4 regions of the Turicibacter sp. St.80E1 genome follow, and region 4 is predicted to be linked to each of the others. Evidence: a T-box and tRNA genes for the amino acid it is inferred to sense, from the RefSeq annotation. Region 4 holds a T-box; the other regions hold tRNA genes.
What was found. The T-box of region 4 lies ahead of pheS (phenylalanine--tRNA ligase subunit alpha). A T-box ahead of a tRNA ligase gene usually reads a tRNA of that ligase, here a tRNA-Phe.

Region 1 (4,690 bases), 1.0 Mb from region 4:
CCCCCTAGACGATATAAATCAATTCTGATCTTTTGGGTTATACACTGGTATAGGATTAGAAAAGACTTTTACAATAATCTAACTTTTATTGAGTGTTTTAAAAACTTATCTTTTTTAGGTTCTATAATTTTTGGTGTGGGTGGGATTACTCACACCTTTTTGATTGCCATAAATATTGAGACAAAAAAAAGAGACATAGTCCCCAAAATCCTATACAATGTAATCGGCTAAAACAACACGAAAGGATTGGTTTTATGTCTCATACTAATTGTATCTCAACTTTACTTGATTTAAAAGATAAAAATATTACTTTTTCAGAAAATTGTATCCAGGAAACTCAGATTAAGAATGTTCGTTCTAAACTTATTTTAGGGACTCTTTCTTTTCAACCGACTCATTGCTACCACTGTGGTCATTCTTTTGACTCAAATATCATTAAACACGGCTTCAAAACTTCACGTATTAAGCTAGTCAAAATTTCCGGATTTGATGCTTATCTAGACTTAAAAAAACAACGTTATAAATGCCGTCATTGTGACCGAACATTTACCCTAGAAACATCTCTTGTTAACCCTAATTGTTTTATTTCCACTCCCGTAAAACAAGCCATCTTTTTAGAAGCTAGTCATAAGAAATCCGAAACAGATATTGCACGTGAGCTTAACGTTTCTCATTCAACCGTTAACCGCGTCATTCATTCTTCCTATGAAGAACAGCCGCTTCCCTTTAATTCTCTCCCAAAAGTTCTTTGTTTTGACGAGTTTAAGTCGGTTAAATCGGCCGAGGGAGCAATGTCCTTCATTTTTTGTGATGCGTCCAATGGAAAGCTAATTGATATCGTTGAAGACCGTCGCTTAAGTACACTAAGGACTTATTTTATGCGATTTTCTAAAGCAGCTCGTGAAGGTGTAACCCACGTCGTCATTGACATGTACGCCCCTTATATGACACTCATTAAAGAGGTATTCCCTAAGGCTAAGATTGTTTTAGATAAATTTCATATCGTTCAACTAGTCTCTCGTGCTCTTAATAAAACACGCATTCGTTTCATGAATCAAAATAAAGAGTTTTATAATAAATTCAAACATTATTGGCGACTTCTCTTAAAAGCCCAAGAAGATCTTAATGCCACTCATTACTTCTATTCCAACTGCTTCAAAAAGATGATCTCTCAACAAGAAATTATTGACTTTTTATTAGCCCTAGACCCTGAACTAAAGGAGACTTATGATTTCTACCAAACTGTCCAACAGGCTATTAAACTTCGTAACCTTGAAATATTTCATCATGCCATTCAACACCCCTCTGACCTGCTTTCACACGAAATGAAAACAGCTTTAAAAACACTCACTCATTATCAAGATTATGTCAAAAATACTATCGAAACTCCTTATACCAATGGAGTACTCGAAGGAATTAACAATAACATTAAAGTCATTAAACGTATTGCCTTCGGATACCGTAGTTTCTACCATTTCAAAGCAAGAATTTTGATTATTCATAAATACACTTTTGAACAAAAAAAGAAGAGGAACCAAGCCGTCTAAAGAATGGCCTAATTCCTCTTGATTACATGTATAGATTTTATTCACCCACACGATTTGACAAAGAGCCTAAAAAAAACTGGTTTATAACCAGTTTCTTTTATATGCAATGGTATTTATTCTCTAAAATAAAAAAAGATAATACTATAATAAAGATTACCTTATTTTACTATAATGGTGCGGGTGACAGGAGTTGAACCTGCACACCAAAGGTACTAGAGCCTAAATCTAGCGCGTCTGCCAATTCCGCCACACCCGCATTATGAATGGTGTCCTGCAGAGGACTCGAACCTCTGACCCTCTGATTAAAAGTCAGATGCTCTACCAACTGAGCTAGCAGGACTTTTATGGTGGAGGATGACGGGCTCGAACCGCCGACCCTCTGCTTGTAAGGCAGATGCTCTCCCAGCTGAGCTAATCCTCCATCATGGTGGCTTGGGACGGAATCGAACCGCCGACACAAGGATTTTCAGTCCTTTGCTCTACCGACTGAGCTACCAAGCCTTTTATTTATTATTTAAATGGCGGTCCAGACGGGAATCGAACCCGCGATCTCCTGCGTGACAGGCAGGCATGTTAACCGCTACACCACTGGACCTTTTGGTTGCGGGGACAGGACTTGAACCTGCGACCTTCGGGTTATGAGCCCGACGAGCTACCAACTGCTCCACCCCGCGATGTTTATTTATTTTAATATGGCGGAGGAAGAGGGATTCGAACCCCCGCGACGCTTTCACGCCCTGTCGGTTTTCAAGACCGATCCCTTCAGCCGGACTTGGGTATTCCTCCGAATAATGTATGAAAAGTGGTGGACCCTGTAGGACTCGAACCTACGACCGATCGGTTATGAGCCGATAGCTCTAACCAACTGAGCTAAGGGTCCGGTCCTATTTTTGGTAGCGGAGGAGGGACTCGAACCCCCAACCTCACGGGTATGAACCGTACGCTCTAGCCAGTTGAGCTACTCCGCCATGATACTAACATGATACTTATTTAATTGGTGGAGACTAGGGGGATCGAACCCCTGACCTCCTGCGTGCAAGGCAGGCGCTCTCCCAGCTGAGCTAAGTCCCCATTCTCTTTTTCTTTTTTAATGGTCGGGAAGACAGGATTCGAACCTGCGACCCCCTGGTCCCAAACCAGGTGCTCTACCAAGCTGAGCCACTTCCCGTTTTTTATGGCGCGCCCAAGAGGAGTCGAACCCCTAACCTTTTGATCCGTAGTCAAACGCTCTATCCAATTGAGCTATGGGCGCTATTTAGTTGGTGCCTAGGGCCGGAATCGAACCGGCACGGGTGTCACCACCCGCAGGATTTTAAGTCCTGTGCGTCTACCAGTTCCGCCACCCAGGCATATCGTTATTTCAGGCACGCGCCTTTTTCAAAATGGTGTCCTGCAGAGGACTCGAACCTCTGACCCTCTGATTAAAAGTCAGATGCTCTACCAACTGAGCTAGCAGGACATCATTGGCTGGGCTAGCTGGATTCGAACCAGCGCATGACGGAGTCAAAGTCCGTTGCCTTACCGCTTGGCTATAGCCCATTCTTAAGTGGTGGTGGGGGACGGATTCGAACCGCCGAACTCTCAGAGAGCGGATTTACAGTCCGCCGCGTTTAGCCACTTCGCTACCCCACCGTATTCTTTTGTTATATGGTGCCGGAAGCAGGACTTGAACCCGCAACCTACTGATTACAAGTCAGTTGCTCTACCAATTGAGCTATTCCGGCTATTTATGGTGGAGGATGACGGACTCGAACCGCCGACCCTCTGCTTGTAAGGCAGATGCTCTCCCAGCTGAGCTAATCCTCCGCTTTTATCTTTAATGGTGACCCGTACGGGATTCGAACCCGTGTATGCATGCGTGAAAGGCATGGGTGTTAAACCGCTTCACCAACGGGCCATTTTTTAATGGCGCCCCAACTAGGACTCGAACCTAGGACCCCTTGATTAACAGTCAAGTGCTCTAACCAACTGAGCTATTGAGGCTTTTTATTTATGGCCTAGCGACGTCCTACTCTCGCACTTGCGTACTACCCTCGGCGCTAAGGAGCTTAACTTCTGTGTTCGGTATGGGAACAGGTGTGCCCTCCTTGCCCTTATCACTAGACCTTCTGTCAGATCTTATCAATCTCACAAAACTAGATATCTTCTGCTTACTTCCTCTTGTCCGGCAACTCTCGCATCACAGTGGTAAAGTTCAATAACTGTTCATCACCTTCGTGATTCCTCAGTTCTTTTCACTTTCTGCCTGTGATAACCGCTCGTTTTTGCCTTTCCTATTTAGTTAAGTCCTCGATCGATTAGTATCAGTCCGCTTCATCTGTCACCAAACTTCCACTCCTGACCTATCTACCTCGTCGTCTTCAAGGGATCTTACTTCTTTCGAATGGGAAATCTCATCTTGAGGGGGGCTTCACGCTTAGATGCTTTCAGCGTTTATCCCTTCCACACGTAGCTACCCAGCTATGCTCCTGGCAGAACAACTGGTACACCAGCGGTGTGTCCATCCCGGTCCTCTCGTACTAAGGACAGCTCCTCTCAAATTTCCTACGCCCACGACGGATAGGGACCGAACTGTCTCACGACGTTCTGAACCCAGCTCGCGTACCGCTTTAATGGGCGAACAGCCCAACCCTTGGGACCGACTACAGCCCCAGGATGCGATGAGCCGACATCGAGGTGCCAAACCTCCCCGTCGATGTGAACTCTTGGGGGAGATCAGCCTGTTATCCCCGGGGTAGCTTTTATCCGTTGAGCGACGGCCCTTCCATTCGGTACCGCCGGATCACTAAGCCCGACTTTCGTCCCTGCTCGACTTGTAGGTCTCGCAGTCAAGCTCCCTTCTGCCTTTACACTCTTCGAATGATTTCCAACCATTCTGAGGGAACCTTTGGGCGCCTCCGTTACTCTTTGGGAGGCGACCGCCCCAGTCAAACTGCCCACCTGACACTGTCCCCTGACCAGCTCATGGCCACGGGTTAGAACCCCAGTAACACAAGGGTAGTATCCCAACAGCGACTCCTCCAAGACTGGCGTCCTGGTCTCTTCGTCTCCTACCTATCCTGTACATGTGTCACCAGTGCTCAATATCAAGCTACAGTAAAGCTCCACGGGGTCTTTCCGTCCTGTCGCGGGTAACCTGCATC
Region 2 (4,690 bases), 930 kb from region 4:
CATATGTTTTGGTACCCACATGTAAAAGCGGATGACGGAAAGAGGCACATTTATTAAAGAGAAGTGGGGGATAGGTTGGTTTAATAGACAAGAATAGACTTATTAAGCGGTTATCATTACTTCAAATGATGCGCTATTAACTTTAGGTTTCTGAAATGGATAGGTCATATTTCACTTAAGGAGAGTAGAATAGATGAAGGATATTAGAAATTTTCGTTTTAGGATGGTTATAGATTTTTTTTATACGTGGTACTTATTATTTAGAAGGGGAGAAGACGTTATATTATTGAAGTGAACGGTTATAAGGTTTTCCAATCGAGGATAACGTGAGAAGACTATTAATGATTGATTATCTGTTAAGGATACTTGTTCAATAGCATGGATACGATATTTACGCTTAATGAATCCCATTTAAATAAAACTCAGGGATCTTGTGAAATCAGATTATAGACTTTTTATGCTCAACCTATTTATCACGTGAAACATTCCATTGAGGCTTTAATAGGAAAGGAAGGTTGGATAGAGTAAAAGAGACTGAAAAAATAAAAAAAACAAAAAAACTTTTTGACATAGGGTTTGAATCGTGATAAAATAAAAAAGTCGAAAAGGCCCGTTGGTGAAGCGGTTTAACACACATGCCTTTCACGCATGCATACACGGGTTCGAATCCCGTACGGGTCACCATTAAAAATAAAAGTGGAGGATTAGCTCAGCTGGGAGAGCATCTGCCTTACAAGCAGAGGGTCGGCGGTTCGAGCCCGTCATCCTCCACCATAAAGAGCCGGAATAGCTCAATTGGTAGAGCAACTGACTTGTAATCAGTAGGTTGCGGGTTCAAGTCCTGCTTCCGGCACCATATAACAAAAGAATACGGTGGGGTAGCGAAGTGGCTAAACGCGGCGGACTGTAAATCCGCTCTCTGAGAGTTCGGCGGTTCGAATCCGTCCCCCACCACCACTTAAGAATGGGCTATAGCCAAGCGGTAAGGCAACGGACTTTGACTCCGTCATGCGCTGGTTCAAATCCAGCTAGCCCAGCCAATGATGTCCTGCTAGCTCAGTTGGTAGAGCATCTGACTTTTAATCAGAGGGTCAGAGGTTCGAGTCCTCTGCAGGACACCATTTTAAAAAAAGGCGCGTGCCTGAAATAATGAAATGCCTGGGTGGCGGAACTGGTAGACGCACAGGACTTAAAATCCTGCGGGTGGTGACACCCGTGCCGGTTCGATTCCGGCCCTAGGCACCAAAAAGGTCCAGTAATGATAGCAAGAAGGTCACACCTGTTCCCATACCGAACACAGAAGTTAAGCTTCTTAGCGCCGATTGTAGTACGAAAGTGCGAGAGTAGGACGTTGCTGGGCAATAAAAAAAGCCTCAATAGCTCAGTTGGTTAGAGCACTTGACTGTTAATCAAGGGGTCCTAGGTTCGAGTCCTAGTTGGGGCGCCATAAAATATTATCTTTTAGAAAGATTATATTTGAAAAATTAATATAAAATGAAGGCGGAGTAGCTCAACTGGCTAGAGCGTACGGTTCATACCCGTGAGGTTGTGGGTTCGAGTCCCTCCTCCGCTACCAAAATAAATATGGAAAAATGGAGGAATACCCAAGTCCGGCTGAAGGGATCGGTCTTGAAAACCGACAGGGCGTGAAAGCGTCGCGGGGGTTCGAATCCCTCTTCCTCCGCCATATTAAAATAAATAAACATCGCGGGGTGGAGCAGTTGGTAGCTCGTCGGGCTCATAACCCGAAGGTCGCAGGTTCAAGTCCTGTCCCCGCAACCAAAAGGTCCAGTGGTGTAGCGGTTAACATGCCTGCCTGTCACGCAGGAGATCGCGGGTTCGATTCCCGTCTGGACCGCCATTTAAATAAAAGGCTTGGTAGCTCAGTCGGTAGAGCAAAGGACTGAAAATCCTTGTGTCGGCGGTTCGATTCCGTCCCAAGCCACCATTTAAGAATGGGCTATAGCCAAGCGGTAAGGCAACGGACTTTGACTCCGTCATGCGCTGGTTCGAATCCAGCTAGCCCAGCCAATGATGTCCTGCTAGCTCAGTTGGTAGAGCATCTGACTTTTAATCAGAGGGTCAGAGGTTCGAGTCCTCTGCAGGACACCATTTTGAAAAAAGGCGCGTGCCTGAAATAATGAAATGCCTGGGTGGCGGAACTGGTAGACGCACAGGACTTAAAATCCTGCGGGTGGTGACACCCGTGCCGGTTCGATTCCGGCCCTAGGCACCAAAAAAGGTCCAGTAATGATAGCAAGAAGGTCACACCTGTTCCCATACCGAACACAGAAGTTAAGCTTCTTAGCGCCGATGGTAGTACGAAAGTGCGAGAGTAGGACGTTGCTGGGCAACAAAAAAGCCTCAATAGCTCAGTTGGTTAGAGCACTTGACTGTTAATCAAGGGGTCCTAGGTTCGAGTCCTAGTTGGGGCGCCATAAAAAGCCGGAATAGCTCAATTGGTAGAGCAACTGACTTGTAATCAGTAGGTTGCGGGTTCAAGTCCTGCTTCCGGCACCATATTTAAATAATAGGGGTGTAGTTTAACGGTAGAACAGCGGTCTCCAAAACCGTTAGTGTGGGTTCGATTCCTGTCACCCCTGCCATGGCGATTGTGGCGAAGTGGTTAACGCATCGGATTGTGGCTCCGACATTCGTGGGTTCGATTCCCATCAGTCGCCCCAGTATGCGGGTGTAGTTTAATGGTAGAACTTCAGCCTTCCAAGCTGACTGTGAGAGTTCGATTCTCTTCACCCGCTCCAATATGATTTTAACATCCTTCGGGGTGTTTTTTTTATTAAAAATCATATATAATAGTTGAACTGCCAGTGATATTGATTCAGGGAGGTTTATTATGAAAGTGATTATAATCGGTGGTGTTGCTGCTGGGATGAGCGCGGCTGCAAAGTTAAAACGTGCGAATAAGGAAGCCGACGTTGTTGTGTATGAAAAATCTAAGCATGTTTCGTTTGGGGCTTGCGGATTACCTTATTTTGTTGGAAACTTTTTTGAGGATTCAAATAAGATGATTGCTCGAACAGCAGAACAGTTTAATGCTTCAGGTATTTCGGTTAATACAGAACATGAGGTTTTGTCTATTAATACGATGAATCAAACGGTATCGGTTAAAAATTTATTAACTGAAGAGATCTTTACAGATCATTATGATCAATTGATGATTGCAACAGGTGCGAGCGCTATTATTCCTCCGATAAAAAATGTTCATGTAGGGAATGTTTTCACCTTAAAAAGTATGGAAGATGGTCTAGCTTTAAAAAATATGATGACTAATGAGGCTTTAAAACGTATTGCGATTGTTGGAGCAGGATTTATTGGTTTAGAGGTTGTTGAGGCAGCTAAGCAATACGGGAAAGAGATACACGTATTTCAATTAAATGACCGCGTACTTGTTGATACATTTGATAAGGAAGTTACAGATATTTTAGAAGAAGAATTAAGACAGCAAGGCGTTCACTTACACTTGAATAATACGGTTACTGAGTTAATCGGCGACACTCAGGTGCAAAAAGTTGTGTCAACTGATGGAATATTTGATATTGATTTAGTTGTTTTAACAACGGGTGTTCGTCCTAATACAACCTTTTTAAAGGATAGTGGCCTTGAGATGACGGCAAATGGAGCAATTATTATTGATGAGGAAGGGCGTACTTCAGTACAGGGCATTTATGCCGCAGGAGATTGTGCAACTATTTCTCATCGTTTAAAGAAGGACCCTGCATATATTCCTTTAGCAACTGGTGCTAATAAGATGGGACGTATTATTGGTGAAAATTTAGCCGGGGCTCATAAGAAGTTTAACGGATCTTTGGCCTCTGCTTGTTTGAAGGTCTTAAGTTTAGAGGCGGGACGCACAGGATTATCCGAAAAAGAAGTGCAAGATTTAGGAATTGATTATCGCTCTGTCTTTATTACTGATATGAACCAAACCTCATACTATCCCGGACAATCTAAAATATCTGTTAAGTTAATTTATGATGCTCATACGAAAGTTATTTTAGGGGGACAGGTTGTTGGACGCAAAGATGCTGTTCAACGTGTTAATGTTTTGGCAACGGCTATTTTTGCACGTTTAACGACAGACCAATTGGCAATGTTAGATTTATGCTATGCACCACCATTTTCAAGAACTTGGGATGTTTTAAATATAGCAGGAAGTGTTGCAAAGTAAAGTTTTGAATGAAAGAACTTATGTCAAACATGAAAACTGTTTAAGACATAAGTTCTTTTTTTGTGTCAAATAGAAAAAAAGTCAATATAATAACTAGTAAAGGAGGGATTATTATGAATGAAAATGATAGTGCTCCTATTAACTGTGATGAATGTCATCATGATCAGGGATTCAGTAAAGAAGTGTTAAAAGAGGCAGGAGTTACAACGGGTTATTTACCAAAGGAAACTCCACCTATAGACCATCCGATGCATCGCCGATTACATTTTTTGATGTTTTTAATTTTAATCTTCTTTTTCTTAATTGTGGTTCTAATCGGAGGCAGTCGTCTTTCTTTAACAGGGGAGGAAAAATTAAATACGGAATTGGTAGAAATTCCGATTATTTTAGGAGATGTCTAGTGTTTATAGACATCTTTTGTTTATTTTGTCGGAATATGTAATCCTATAATAGGACGGAGATTGTTAGTTTATGTGATATAATGAAAAAAAGTGTGAATTA
Region 3 (4,690 bases), 940 kb from region 4:
ATTGTGGGCACATCCCCCAAGTTAAAGGATCAATATCGATAAATACTGGCGTTGCTCCTAAAGAAAGTATAGCTTGACAAGATGGAGGATACGTAATTGATGACCAGAAAACGACATCCCCACTTTTCACACCAAGCGACTTCAAGGCAAGACGGATAGCCACCGTACCACTCGAAAGAACCAAAGCTTTTCTAGTACCAACGTATGATGAAAGTTCCTTTTCAAACTTTACAATCTCTAAGTCACCCGCTTGCTCACCATTTAAAAACCGATCAAGAGTTATCTTTTCATTCCTCTCCTCATATAAATGCGGAGCTGCCAAACAAACTTTCTTCACTTAGTTACCCCCTCTTTCATCCATAATTCTACGACGCCTATTGCTTAGCGTTCTAAAAATATTATACCATCCTCGATTTCCACCCCGTACATGAAAATAAAAAAAACATCCCGAAGGATGTTAAAATTCATATTGGAGCGGGTGAAGAGAATCGAACTCTCACAGTCAGCTTGGAAGGCTGAAGTTCTACCATTAAACTACACCCGCATACTGGGGCGACTGATGGGAATCGAACCCACGAATGTCGGAGCCACAATCCGATGCGTTAACCACTTCGCCACAATCGCCATATGGTGCCGGAAGCAGGACTTGAACCCGCAACCTACTGATTACAAGTCAGTTGCTCTACCAATTGAGCTATTCCGGCTCTTTATGGTGGAGGATGACGGGCTCGAACCGCCGACCCTCTGCTTGTAAGGCAGATGCTCTCCCAGCTGAGCTAATCCTCCACTTTTATTTTTAATGGTGACCCGTACGGGATTCGAACCCGTGTATGCATGCGTGAAAGGCATGTGTGTTAAACCGCTTCACCAACGGGCCTTTTTAACACTTTTTATGGCGCGCCCAAGAGGAGTCGAACCCCTAACCTTTTGATCCGTAGTCAAACGCTCTATCCAATTGAGCTATAGGCGCTTTTAAGTTGGTGCCTAGGGCCGGAATCGAACCGGCACGGGTGTCACCACCCGCAGGATTTTAAGTCCTGTGCGTCTACCAGTTCCGCCACCCAGGCATTTCATTATTTCAGGCACGCACCTTTTTTTAAAATGGTGTCCTGCAGAGGACTCGAACCTCTGACCCTCTGATTAAAAGTCAGATGCTCTACCAACTGAGCTAGCAGGACTTTTATTTATTATTTAAATGGCGGTCCAGACGGGAATCGAACCCGCGATCTCCTGCGTGACAGGCAGGCATGTTAACCGCTACACCACTGGACCCTGTATGGTGGCTTGGGACGGAATCGAACCGCCGACACAAGGATTTTCAGTCCTTTGCTCTACCGACTGAGCTACCAAGCCTTTTATTTAAATGGCGGTCCAGACGGGAATCGAACCCGCGATCTCCTGCGTGACAGGCAGGCATGTTAACCGCTACACCACTGGACCTTATATGGTGGCTTGGGACGGAATCGAACCGCCGACACAAGGATTTTCAGTCCTTTGCTCTACCGACTGAGCTACCAAGCCTTTTATTTAAATGGCGGTCCAGACGGGAATCGAACCCGCGATCTCCTGCGTGACAGGCAGGCATGTTAACCGCTACACCACTGGACCTTTTGGTTGCGGGGACAGGACTTGAACCTGCGACCTTCGGGTTATGAGCCCGACGAGCTACCAACTGCTCCACCCCGCGATGTTTATTTATTTTAATATGGCGGAGGAAGAGGGATTCGAACCCCCGCGACGCTTTCACGCCCTGTCGGTTTTCAAGACCGATCCCTTCAGCCGGACTTGGGTATTCCTCCATTTTTCCATATTTATTTTGGTAGCGGAGGAGGGACTCGAACCCCCAACCTCACGGGTATGAACCGTACGCTCTAGCCAGTTGAGCTACTCCGCCTTTTTATTATGGTCGGGAAGACAGGATTCGAACCTGCGACCCCCTGGTCCCAAACCAGGTGCTCTACCAAGCTGAGCCACTTCCCGATCTATTATTTTTAATGGTGACCCGTACGGGATTCGAACCCGTGTATGCATGCGTGAAAGGCATGTGTGTTAAACCGCTTCACCAACGGGCCTTCTCTCAAGACGACTTTCTTATCTTAACACATTCAACAACTTATGTCAAAAGTTTTTTTATTTTCTCGTTCTTTGTCGCTTTTTGGAACTTCTTAATAATATCATCCTTTAACGGGTTTGTCAAAACAATTTTCGCATTTTTTTCAAAAAAATAAAGGTAAGTCATCAATGCTTACCTTTATTTAGCCATCTAAATAGATAGGGATAACCTGCAAAGCTATAAAAAGCTAGCAATCCTCCGTATAAAAATTGATAAACCATGCCTTTAAAGGGCAAGGTTATGAGGAACCATTTTAAAATAAATAAAGATACGATTCCTATCATAAAACGAAATAACCGCATCGCAATTCGTCCCTTAACTTTGAAATTTACATATTTTTTTTCAAAGGCTACACCGACTATAAACCCTAAATATTCACCTACCATATGAGCAGGATGATGTGGTAATACTAAAAGAAAGGGAAGGAATAAAACAAGCGTAGCTAAATAGAGTTTACTTTTATCCTCAGACCTTAAAAACAACCTGTATGTACAGTAACTAATCGTTAAACCAAACAAAATTCCGCACACCACATCTTTTGGGTAATGAACCCCTAGGTAAAGCCGTGACAACCCAACAAGTAAAACCAGTATCAATAAAATGATGGCTGATTTATACCTTCTTAAAATCAAATAGGCGGCACCATAGGTAGAAGCAGCACCCTGTGAATGTCCACTTGGGAAAGAACTACCTGTCGCAGTTGAAACCCTTAGCGAGCGAACTCCTTCTTCTCCTATAGGTCTTTTTGCATTAACAATGTTTTTTACCGTATGATTAAACATTAAATTTGTATAAAACGAATAACTTAAATATTCACCCATCCTTTTATCAATGCACCAGTATATTCCTAAGACAAACATAATCTTAAAAGGCGCCTCTCCAAATTGGGTAATAAACTGAAATAATTGATCTAAAAGCGGGGTATGAAAGCTTTGTATAAAACGAATAATTTCTAACTCCACATTTCCTCTCCTAACCGATTCATCATCTATTTATAAATTCCTACCATCATCTTATTTATAAAATCGGCCCTTTAGAACTACCTCTTTCATCAATAAAAGATACGCTAATCGCTTCATTTTCGTTCGAACATTCTTTTTGTTAGATTGCTCGTTGCTGCCTAGGATAGTAATGGCATTACCTTTAAAAATTCAATACAAAAGATTACTTCATTAAGCTTTCCGCTCGTTATAATATTCCAACATTCCTCCGGTTACATTGATAACGTTATATCCAAGGCTATCTAAATACTGAGTAACATTTGCAGTTCTCGCTCCTGACCGACAAATTAAATAATAACATTCCTGCTTATTTAAATAAGACTCTGGTTTTTGAATCAACTGATTCATTGGAATATGTTTGGCTTGTTTAAGTTTAGGTAATGCATTAAACTCCTCAACCTCCCGAATATCAATGATATCAATTGAATCTAACTTTTCCTTTAAAGACTGAATAGTCACAGATTTCATTATTACTTCCCCCTTGATTATAAATAATTTTTTCGTCCTTTAAGTAAATATAAATGAATGAATCCTAATAAGTTCATATGTTTAATAAAAGGTCTTCCCTTATTATAAGTCTTATTTAAATAATAGGCGAGTATTTTAAATATAAAAGAGTCGAATAAAATCGACTCTTTTATATTTAAATTTTTATAATTTTTGTACGCCTGAAGCCTGTGGTCCACGATCACCTTGTGTAACCTCGAATTCAACTTTTTGTCCCTCTTCTAGAGTTCTGAATCCGTCTCCTTGAATTTCAGAAAAGTGAACAAACACTTCGTCACCACTATCTGCAGTAATAAATCCATATCCTTTATCGGCGTTAAACCATTTTACTGTTCCTGTTGCCATTTTGAAAAACCTCCAAAATATAAGTATAAAATATATTAACTAGTTACCTTCATTTAAAAGCAATATCTTAATTTCATTTTGCTTGAGATATGTTTTAAGTGTAATGGAACTATCGTTTATAGAATACCTCCTTTTAAAATTTATATACTCTCCTTTTACTATTTTTTATAATTTTATATAACACTGTTAATTCAGAGAGTAAATAAAAAAGGATGTCTTCTTAATAAGAAGAACATCCTTTTTTATTTACTAATGGGATACGGGCCTACTTCATCTATTTGTTATAAACGTTCGAAAGAAGAATTTTCCTGAACAACACTTTATTCTACTCCGATTTTTCTTCAACTACCGGCACAACTGATCCATATTTTTGTTTTAAATTATTATCAAAATATTGATAATAACGCGTTAAAATACGCCCATTATATAACTTTCTATTCTTATCTGCCTGGCGACCAAACGCTTTTTCGAATTTAGAGAACGACGTTAGAATATTGAAATCCCATGTCGATAATTTTCGTTTCATCATTCCAATTTTTTTATTTAATTTAAATACTTCATCCTCTTCACCAAGGCGCTCCCCATAAGGAGGGTTTGTAATCATATAAGCATATTTATAATTTGAAGAGAATTTATGGAAATCTAACTGATGGAATTCTATCGCTTTTGAAACTCCAGCTTTTTCAGCATTTTGACGTGCAGTGCGTAACACTTGAGGATCGAT
Region 4 (4,690 bases):
TTCAATTAGACCCAGAAATGATTAGCTCTTTTTTAGACTTATATGATTCGGAAGGAATTAATATCGTGAAAGCCGAAAAGGTAACGGAACCGAAGGTAGTTAAAGCGAAGCCTGAAGAGGTTGAAGAAACACCAGCGTTGATTTTACCAGAATTTAATACGGATGAGGATGAAGAGGAAAATATTCCTGCCGATTTTAGTGCCGAAGAAGAAGTTGATTTAGAAGAAAAATTTGATGACTTTGAATTTACATCACAATTCAAAATTAATGATCCTGTCCGAATGTATTTAAAAGAAATTGGTCGTGTAGAATTACTATCGAGTCAAGAAGAAATCGGATTTGCTAAAAAGATTGAGTGTGGGGATATCTCGGCAGAAATCATGGAAATTCGCCGACAAAATGAAGAAATTCCATCTGAATTGCTTGAACGTATCGATTCATTAATTAAAAATGCGGGTGAAGCTAATGACGGAAATGAATATTTAATTGGAATTACTGAATTAACGGACGAGCAAGCGCGCCGTGTCATTCTAGAAGGTGAATACGCTAAAAAACGTCTGGTAGAGGCCAATTTACGTTTAGTTGTTAGTATTGCGAAACGTCATGTTGGGCGTGGAATGTTATTTTTAGATTTAATTCAAGAAGGAAATATGGGGCTTATTAAAGCAGTTGAAAAGTTTGACTACCGAAAAGGATTTAAATTTTCAACATATGCCACATGGTGGATTCGTCAGGCGATTACACGTGCGATTGCTGACCAAGCTCGTACCATTCGTATCCCAGTGCATATGGTCGAAACGATTAATAAACTTGTTCGCATTCAACGTCAACTTGTTCAAGAATTAGGGCGTGAACCATTACCAGAAGAAATTTCTGATAAGATGGGAATTTCCCCGGAAAAAGTGCGAGAAATTTTAAAAATTTCTCAAGAACCTGTTTCATTAGAATCTCCAGTCGGTGAAGAGGACGATTCTCACTTAGGTGACTTTATTCCAGATGCGGATGCTTTATCACCATCTGAATTCGCTTCTAATGAGATGTTAAAAAAAGAATTAGACGATGTATTAGAGACGTTAACGGATCGCGAGGAACGCGTCTTACGTTTACGTTTTGGACTTGAGGACGGACGTACTCGAACACTTGAAGAGGTAGGAAAAGAGTTCGGAGTGACACGCGAACGTATTCGCCAAATCGAGGCTAAGGCTTTACGTAAACTACGTCATCCTTCTCGTAGTCGTCGATTAAAAGACTTTATGGAAGAATAGGATTAGAGACTATGAATTGCGAATTATCGTTACGATTACAAACATGTCTGGATGCTCTTCATCCTTTACAATCAATTGCCGATATTGGAACGGACCACGCTTATTTACCTTGTGCCGGACTATTAAGAGGACAATTGAAAAGAGCCATTGCAGCCGATGTTGGGGGAGGTCCACTAGAGGCTGCTAAGGCAACTATTTCAAAATATAACTTAGACGATCTCATTGAGACGCGTTTAGGATCAGGACTGAGTGTTATAAAGCCAGGTGAAGTTGAGGGCGTGGTTATTGCTGGAATGGGAGGAAAGTTGATTACATCGATTTTAGAGGCGGATATCCCGCTGGCTAAATCTTTTAATCGACTCATTCTACAACCTAATTTGGATGCTAATGTATTACGCACCTTTTTAATGAAAAATCAATTTGAGATTGTAGATGAGAAAATTGTTCTTGATGAAAAAAAAATTTATGAGATTATTGTTGTGCAACCGAGTCAAACTCCGGTGGTGTATAACGAATTAGATCTCGAATTTGGTCCTGTTTTAAGACGTCAGTCATCTTGTAAGGTCTTCGAAGAAAGATGGCAAAAGGAATATGATAAAAACAATCAAATTATTAATCAATTACCGGCTCATCATCCAAGAATCGATGCTTTAAATCATCGTCAATCGCTTTTAAAAGAGGTATTAAAAAAATGAGTTTGACTATTAGTGCGGTTATAAAAAAACTTGAAGAATGGTTTCCAAAAAAATTAGCTTATGATAAAGATCCAATCGGACTTCATATTGGAAATGTTAATCGCCCACTGACAACGGCCTTAGTCACACTTGATGTGACATTGGCGGTTGTTGAAGAGGCAATTGAAAAGGGTTCTAATTTAATCATTGCCCATCACCCATTCATTTATCGTCCTTTAGCAACCGTTAACACGAATACGCCAAAAGGAAAAATTGTTGAACTTTGTATTAAACATGATATTTGTGTTTATTGTATGCATACAAATTTTGATATTGCTACTAATGGAATGAATGATTGTTTAGCTCATGCTTTAGGTTTAAAAAATATTAAACCCCTTATTCCAACGAAACGTGAGGAGTATGTAAAACTTATCGTTTATGTGCCTCAGACTCATGTAGAGAAGGTCCGTCAGGCGATGGGGGACCTAGGAGTCGGGCAAATTGGAAACTACTCACATTGTACATTTGTTTCTGAGGGAATAGGTTCTTTTAAACCATTAACAAATAGCAATCCTTTTATAGGTGAGGTGAATCAACTAGAGCATGTGAACGAGTCTAAGATTGAAGGCGTTGTTCAAGCTAGTGAAGTTCAGTCTGTGATTAGTAAAATAAAAGAGGTCCATCCTTATGAGGAAATGGCATACGACGTTTACCCACTGCAAGTGACGATGCCAGGAGCTCAATATGGACTCGGACGTGTTGGAAATATTTCAGAACCACTTGAAGCAGCAGCGTACATCAAACAGGTTAAACAAGCATTAAATATTTCGAATGCTCGATTTGTTGGAAATTTAAATAAAAAAATTAAAACGGTAGCTGTCATCGGTGGGAGCGGAAGTAGCTATTTTGGTCCTGTTAAGGCACGTAAGGTGGATTTATTTATTACAGGAGATGTTGGGTTTCATGATGCTCAGGATGCACAAGATATGGGGTTAAATGTCTTAGACGTCGGACACCATGCGGAATGTATGATGAAGCAACATGTAGCCAATCTGTTAAATGAATGGGTAGCAGGGATAGCGATCGATTCAAAAATTAGTACGGAGCCCTTTCAGTTTGTCTAATGAAATAGGGCCTAATTGATATAAGTTCTTGTACATTTTTGATGAAAAAGATATAATAGAGATTAAGAAAAATAAAAAAACGTTGAAAAAGGCATAGTAAAGAGGAATTGACTATTGAGGGAGAAAGTGTCCTAGACTGCAAACACTTTTATAGGTAAACTCTTGAATTCACCTTTGGAGTGATGCTAATCCCATCCGGTTTAAACCGTTATTGTTACTGAAGTGGCTAAGGATTTTGATCTTAGCAATAAAGGTGGTACCGCGTGTGAAACGTCCTTTTTAGGACGTTTTTTTATTTGAAAAGAATATAGATGGAGGAATAAAAATGCTAGATCGATTAAAAGAATTGCAAGTTCAAGCTTTAGCGGAAGTTGGACAAACAACTGATTTAAAAGAATTAAATAATCTTCGCGTCAAGTATTTAGGGAAAAAGGGACCCATTCAAGAAGTCATGAAAAATATGAAAGACATGGCCCCAGAAGAGCGCAAAAGTGCTGGTCAGGTTTCAAATGAAGTTAAAACGGCTATTTCGCAAGCGATTGAAAGTAAAAAAGTAGAACTTGAAGAGGTAGCAATTGCGATGCAATTGGCGAGTGAAACAATTGATGTGACACTTCCAGGTCGTCGAACACGTATCGGAGTTGTTCATCCATTACAAGCTGTGACAAATGAGGTTGAATCTTTATTTATTTCAATGGGGTATACTGTTGAAGAAGGTCCAGAAGTTGAGTGGGATCATTACAACTTTGAATTACTTAACTTACCTAAAGGGCATCCAGCACGTGACATGCAAGATTCATTTTATATTACAGAGGAGTCGTTATTACGTACGCATACTTCTCCTGTTCAAGCACGTGTATTAGAAGCGGCAAAAGGAAAAGGACCTGTTAAAATTATCTGTCCTGGGAAAGTCTATCGACGTGATGATGATGATGCGACGCATTCACACCAATTTACACAAATCGAGGGATTAGTGATTGATACAGATATTACAATGGCGGACTTAAAGGGGACTTTATTAGAATTAGCGCGCAAGATGTTTGGTGAGGATCGCGAAATTCGTTTACGCCCATCATTCTTCCCATTCACGGAACCATCGGTTGAGGTGGATGTTACATGTTCTAAGTGTTCGGGTCATGGATGTAATATTTGTAAGGGAACAGGATGGATTGAAATCTTAGGTGCTGGAATGGTGCATCCAAATGTGTTAGAAATGTCAGGATTTGATTCTAAGAAATATCAAGGATTTGCCTTCGGAATTGGGGCAGAACGTATTGCGATGTTAAAGTATGGCATTGAAGATATTCGAAATTTCTATATTAATGATTTAAGATTTATCAATCAATTTAAATAAGATAAAAGTGGGAGGCTATTTACATGTTAGTTTCAGTGAATTGGTTAAGCCAGTACGTTGATTTAAGCGATATAAATCCAAAAGAGTTAGCAGAGAAGATTACGCGTACAGGAATAGAGGTTGAATCGGTGAACGTTCTATCAACCGCTACAAATGTGGTGATTGGTTATGTGGAGGAACGTGTGCAACATCCAAATGCGGATAAATTATCGGTTTGTCAAGTCAATGTTGGTGGAGAAGACGGAGTTGTACAAATCGTGTGTGGTGCGAAAA

Region 1: it encodes a tRNA-Phe, which carries the amino acid that the T-box ahead of pheS (phenylalanine--tRNA ligase subunit alpha) is inferred to sense. The anticodon was not compared.
Region 2: it encodes a tRNA-Phe, which carries the amino acid that the T-box ahead of pheS (phenylalanine--tRNA ligase subunit alpha) is inferred to sense. The anticodon was not compared.
Region 3: it encodes a tRNA-Phe, which carries the amino acid that the T-box ahead of pheS (phenylalanine--tRNA ligase subunit alpha) is inferred to sense. The anticodon was not compared.

What each region holds. Positions count from the first base shown of each region.
Region 1 covers NZ_AP039386.1:309,393-314,082, reverse strand. The annotation lists gene AC6I0I_RS01530 (ISL3 family transposase) at 255-1,547, shown strand; tRNA gene AC6I0I_RS01525 (tRNA-Leu) at 1,720-1,803, opposite strand; tRNA gene AC6I0I_RS01520 (tRNA-Lys) at 1,812-1,887, opposite strand; tRNA gene AC6I0I_RS01515 (tRNA-Val) at 1,893-1,968, opposite strand; tRNA gene AC6I0I_RS01510 (tRNA-Phe) at 1,973-2,048, opposite strand; tRNA gene AC6I0I_RS01505 (tRNA-Asp) at 2,067-2,142, opposite strand; tRNA gene AC6I0I_RS01500 (tRNA-Met) at 2,146-2,221, opposite strand; tRNA gene AC6I0I_RS01495 (tRNA-Ser) at 2,241-2,333, opposite strand; tRNA gene AC6I0I_RS01490 (tRNA-Ile) at 2,351-2,427, opposite strand; tRNA gene AC6I0I_RS01485 (tRNA-Met) at 2,439-2,515, opposite strand; tRNA gene AC6I0I_RS01480 (tRNA-Ala) at 2,543-2,618, opposite strand; tRNA gene AC6I0I_RS01475 (tRNA-Pro) at 2,639-2,715, opposite strand; tRNA gene AC6I0I_RS01470 (tRNA-Arg) at 2,723-2,799, opposite strand; tRNA gene AC6I0I_RS01465 (tRNA-Leu) at 2,808-2,896, opposite strand; tRNA gene AC6I0I_RS01460 (tRNA-Lys) at 2,931-3,006, opposite strand; tRNA gene AC6I0I_RS01455 (tRNA-Gln) at 3,012-3,086, opposite strand; tRNA gene AC6I0I_RS01450 (tRNA-Tyr) at 3,095-3,179, opposite strand; tRNA gene AC6I0I_RS01445 (tRNA-Thr) at 3,196-3,271, opposite strand; tRNA gene AC6I0I_RS01440 (tRNA-Val) at 3,278-3,353, opposite strand; tRNA gene AC6I0I_RS01435 (tRNA-Glu) at 3,368-3,444, opposite strand; tRNA gene AC6I0I_RS01430 (tRNA-Asn) at 3,454-3,530, opposite strand; rRNA gene rrf (5S ribosomal RNA) at 3,543-3,651, opposite strand; rRNA gene AC6I0I_RS01420 (23S ribosomal RNA) at 3,825-4,690, opposite strand, start outside.
Region 2 covers NZ_AP039386.1:704,571-709,260, forward strand. The annotation lists tRNA gene AC6I0I_RS03430 (tRNA-Glu) at 608-684, shown strand; tRNA gene AC6I0I_RS03435 (tRNA-Val) at 699-774, shown strand; tRNA gene AC6I0I_RS03440 (tRNA-Thr) at 781-856, shown strand; tRNA gene AC6I0I_RS03445 (tRNA-Tyr) at 873-957, shown strand; tRNA gene AC6I0I_RS03450 (tRNA-Gln) at 966-1,040, shown strand; tRNA gene AC6I0I_RS03455 (tRNA-Lys) at 1,046-1,121, shown strand; tRNA gene AC6I0I_RS03460 (tRNA-Leu) at 1,157-1,245, shown strand; rRNA gene rrf (5S ribosomal RNA) at 1,252-1,360, shown strand; tRNA gene AC6I0I_RS03470 (tRNA-Asn) at 1,371-1,447, shown strand; tRNA gene AC6I0I_RS03475 (tRNA-Met) at 1,500-1,576, shown strand; tRNA gene AC6I0I_RS03480 (tRNA-Ser) at 1,595-1,687, shown strand; tRNA gene AC6I0I_RS03485 (tRNA-Met) at 1,707-1,782, shown strand; tRNA gene AC6I0I_RS03490 (tRNA-Asp) at 1,786-1,861, shown strand; tRNA gene AC6I0I_RS03495 (tRNA-Phe) at 1,873-1,948, shown strand; tRNA gene AC6I0I_RS03500 (tRNA-Gln) at 1,957-2,031, shown strand; tRNA gene AC6I0I_RS03505 (tRNA-Lys) at 2,037-2,112, shown strand; tRNA gene AC6I0I_RS03510 (tRNA-Leu) at 2,148-2,236, shown strand; rRNA gene rrf (5S ribosomal RNA) at 2,244-2,352, shown strand; tRNA gene AC6I0I_RS03520 (tRNA-Asn) at 2,362-2,438, shown strand; tRNA gene AC6I0I_RS03525 (tRNA-Thr) at 2,445-2,520, shown strand; tRNA gene AC6I0I_RS03530 (tRNA-Trp) at 2,533-2,606, shown strand; tRNA gene AC6I0I_RS03535 (tRNA-His) at 2,609-2,684, shown strand; tRNA gene AC6I0I_RS03540 (tRNA-Gly) at 2,689-2,762, shown strand; gene AC6I0I_RS03545 (CoA-disulfide reductase) at 2,855-4,189, shown strand; gene AC6I0I_RS03550 (hypothetical protein) at 4,303-4,590, shown strand.
Region 3 covers NZ_AP039386.1:696,807-701,496, reverse strand. The annotation lists gene AC6I0I_RS03330 (DegT/DnrJ/EryC1/StrS aminotransferase family protein) at 1-337, opposite strand, end outside; tRNA gene AC6I0I_RS03325 (tRNA-Gly) at 471-544, opposite strand; tRNA gene AC6I0I_RS03320 (tRNA-His) at 549-624, opposite strand; tRNA gene AC6I0I_RS03315 (tRNA-Thr) at 629-704, opposite strand; tRNA gene AC6I0I_RS03310 (tRNA-Val) at 711-786, opposite strand; tRNA gene AC6I0I_RS03305 (tRNA-Glu) at 801-877, opposite strand; tRNA gene AC6I0I_RS03300 (tRNA-Arg) at 894-970, opposite strand; tRNA gene AC6I0I_RS03295 (tRNA-Leu) at 979-1,067, opposite strand; tRNA gene AC6I0I_RS03290 (tRNA-Lys) at 1,103-1,178, opposite strand; tRNA gene AC6I0I_RS03285 (tRNA-Asp) at 1,197-1,272, opposite strand; tRNA gene AC6I0I_RS03280 (tRNA-Phe) at 1,278-1,353, opposite strand; tRNA gene AC6I0I_RS03275 (tRNA-Asp) at 1,365-1,440, opposite strand; tRNA gene AC6I0I_RS03270 (tRNA-Phe) at 1,446-1,521, opposite strand; tRNA gene AC6I0I_RS03265 (tRNA-Asp) at 1,533-1,608, opposite strand; tRNA gene AC6I0I_RS03260 (tRNA-Met) at 1,612-1,687, opposite strand; tRNA gene AC6I0I_RS03255 (tRNA-Ser) at 1,707-1,799, opposite strand; tRNA gene AC6I0I_RS03250 (tRNA-Met) at 1,818-1,894, opposite strand; tRNA gene AC6I0I_RS03245 (tRNA-Pro) at 1,904-1,980, opposite strand; tRNA gene AC6I0I_RS03240 (tRNA-Glu) at 1,996-2,072, opposite strand; gene AC6I0I_RS03235 (phosphatase PAP2 family protein) at 2,239-3,075, opposite strand; gene AC6I0I_RS03230 (rhodanese-like domain-containing protein) at 3,286-3,582, opposite strand; gene AC6I0I_RS03225 (cold-shock protein) at 3,766-3,966, opposite strand; gene AC6I0I_RS03220 (THUMP domain-containing class I SAM-dependent RNA methyltransferase) at 4,292-4,690, opposite strand, start outside.
Region 4 covers NZ_AP039386.1:1,638,079-1,642,768, reverse strand. The annotation lists gene rpoD (RNA polymerase sigma factor RpoD) at 1-1,265, shown strand, start outside; gene AC6I0I_RS07960 (tRNA (adenine(22)-N(1))-methyltransferase) at 1,277-1,960, shown strand; gene AC6I0I_RS07955 (Nif3-like dinuclear metal center hexameric protein) at 1,957-3,063, shown strand; T-box leader at 3,137-3,344, shown strand; gene pheS (phenylalanine--tRNA ligase subunit alpha) at 3,389-4,417, shown strand; gene pheT (phenylalanine--tRNA ligase subunit beta) at 4,441-4,690, shown strand, end outside.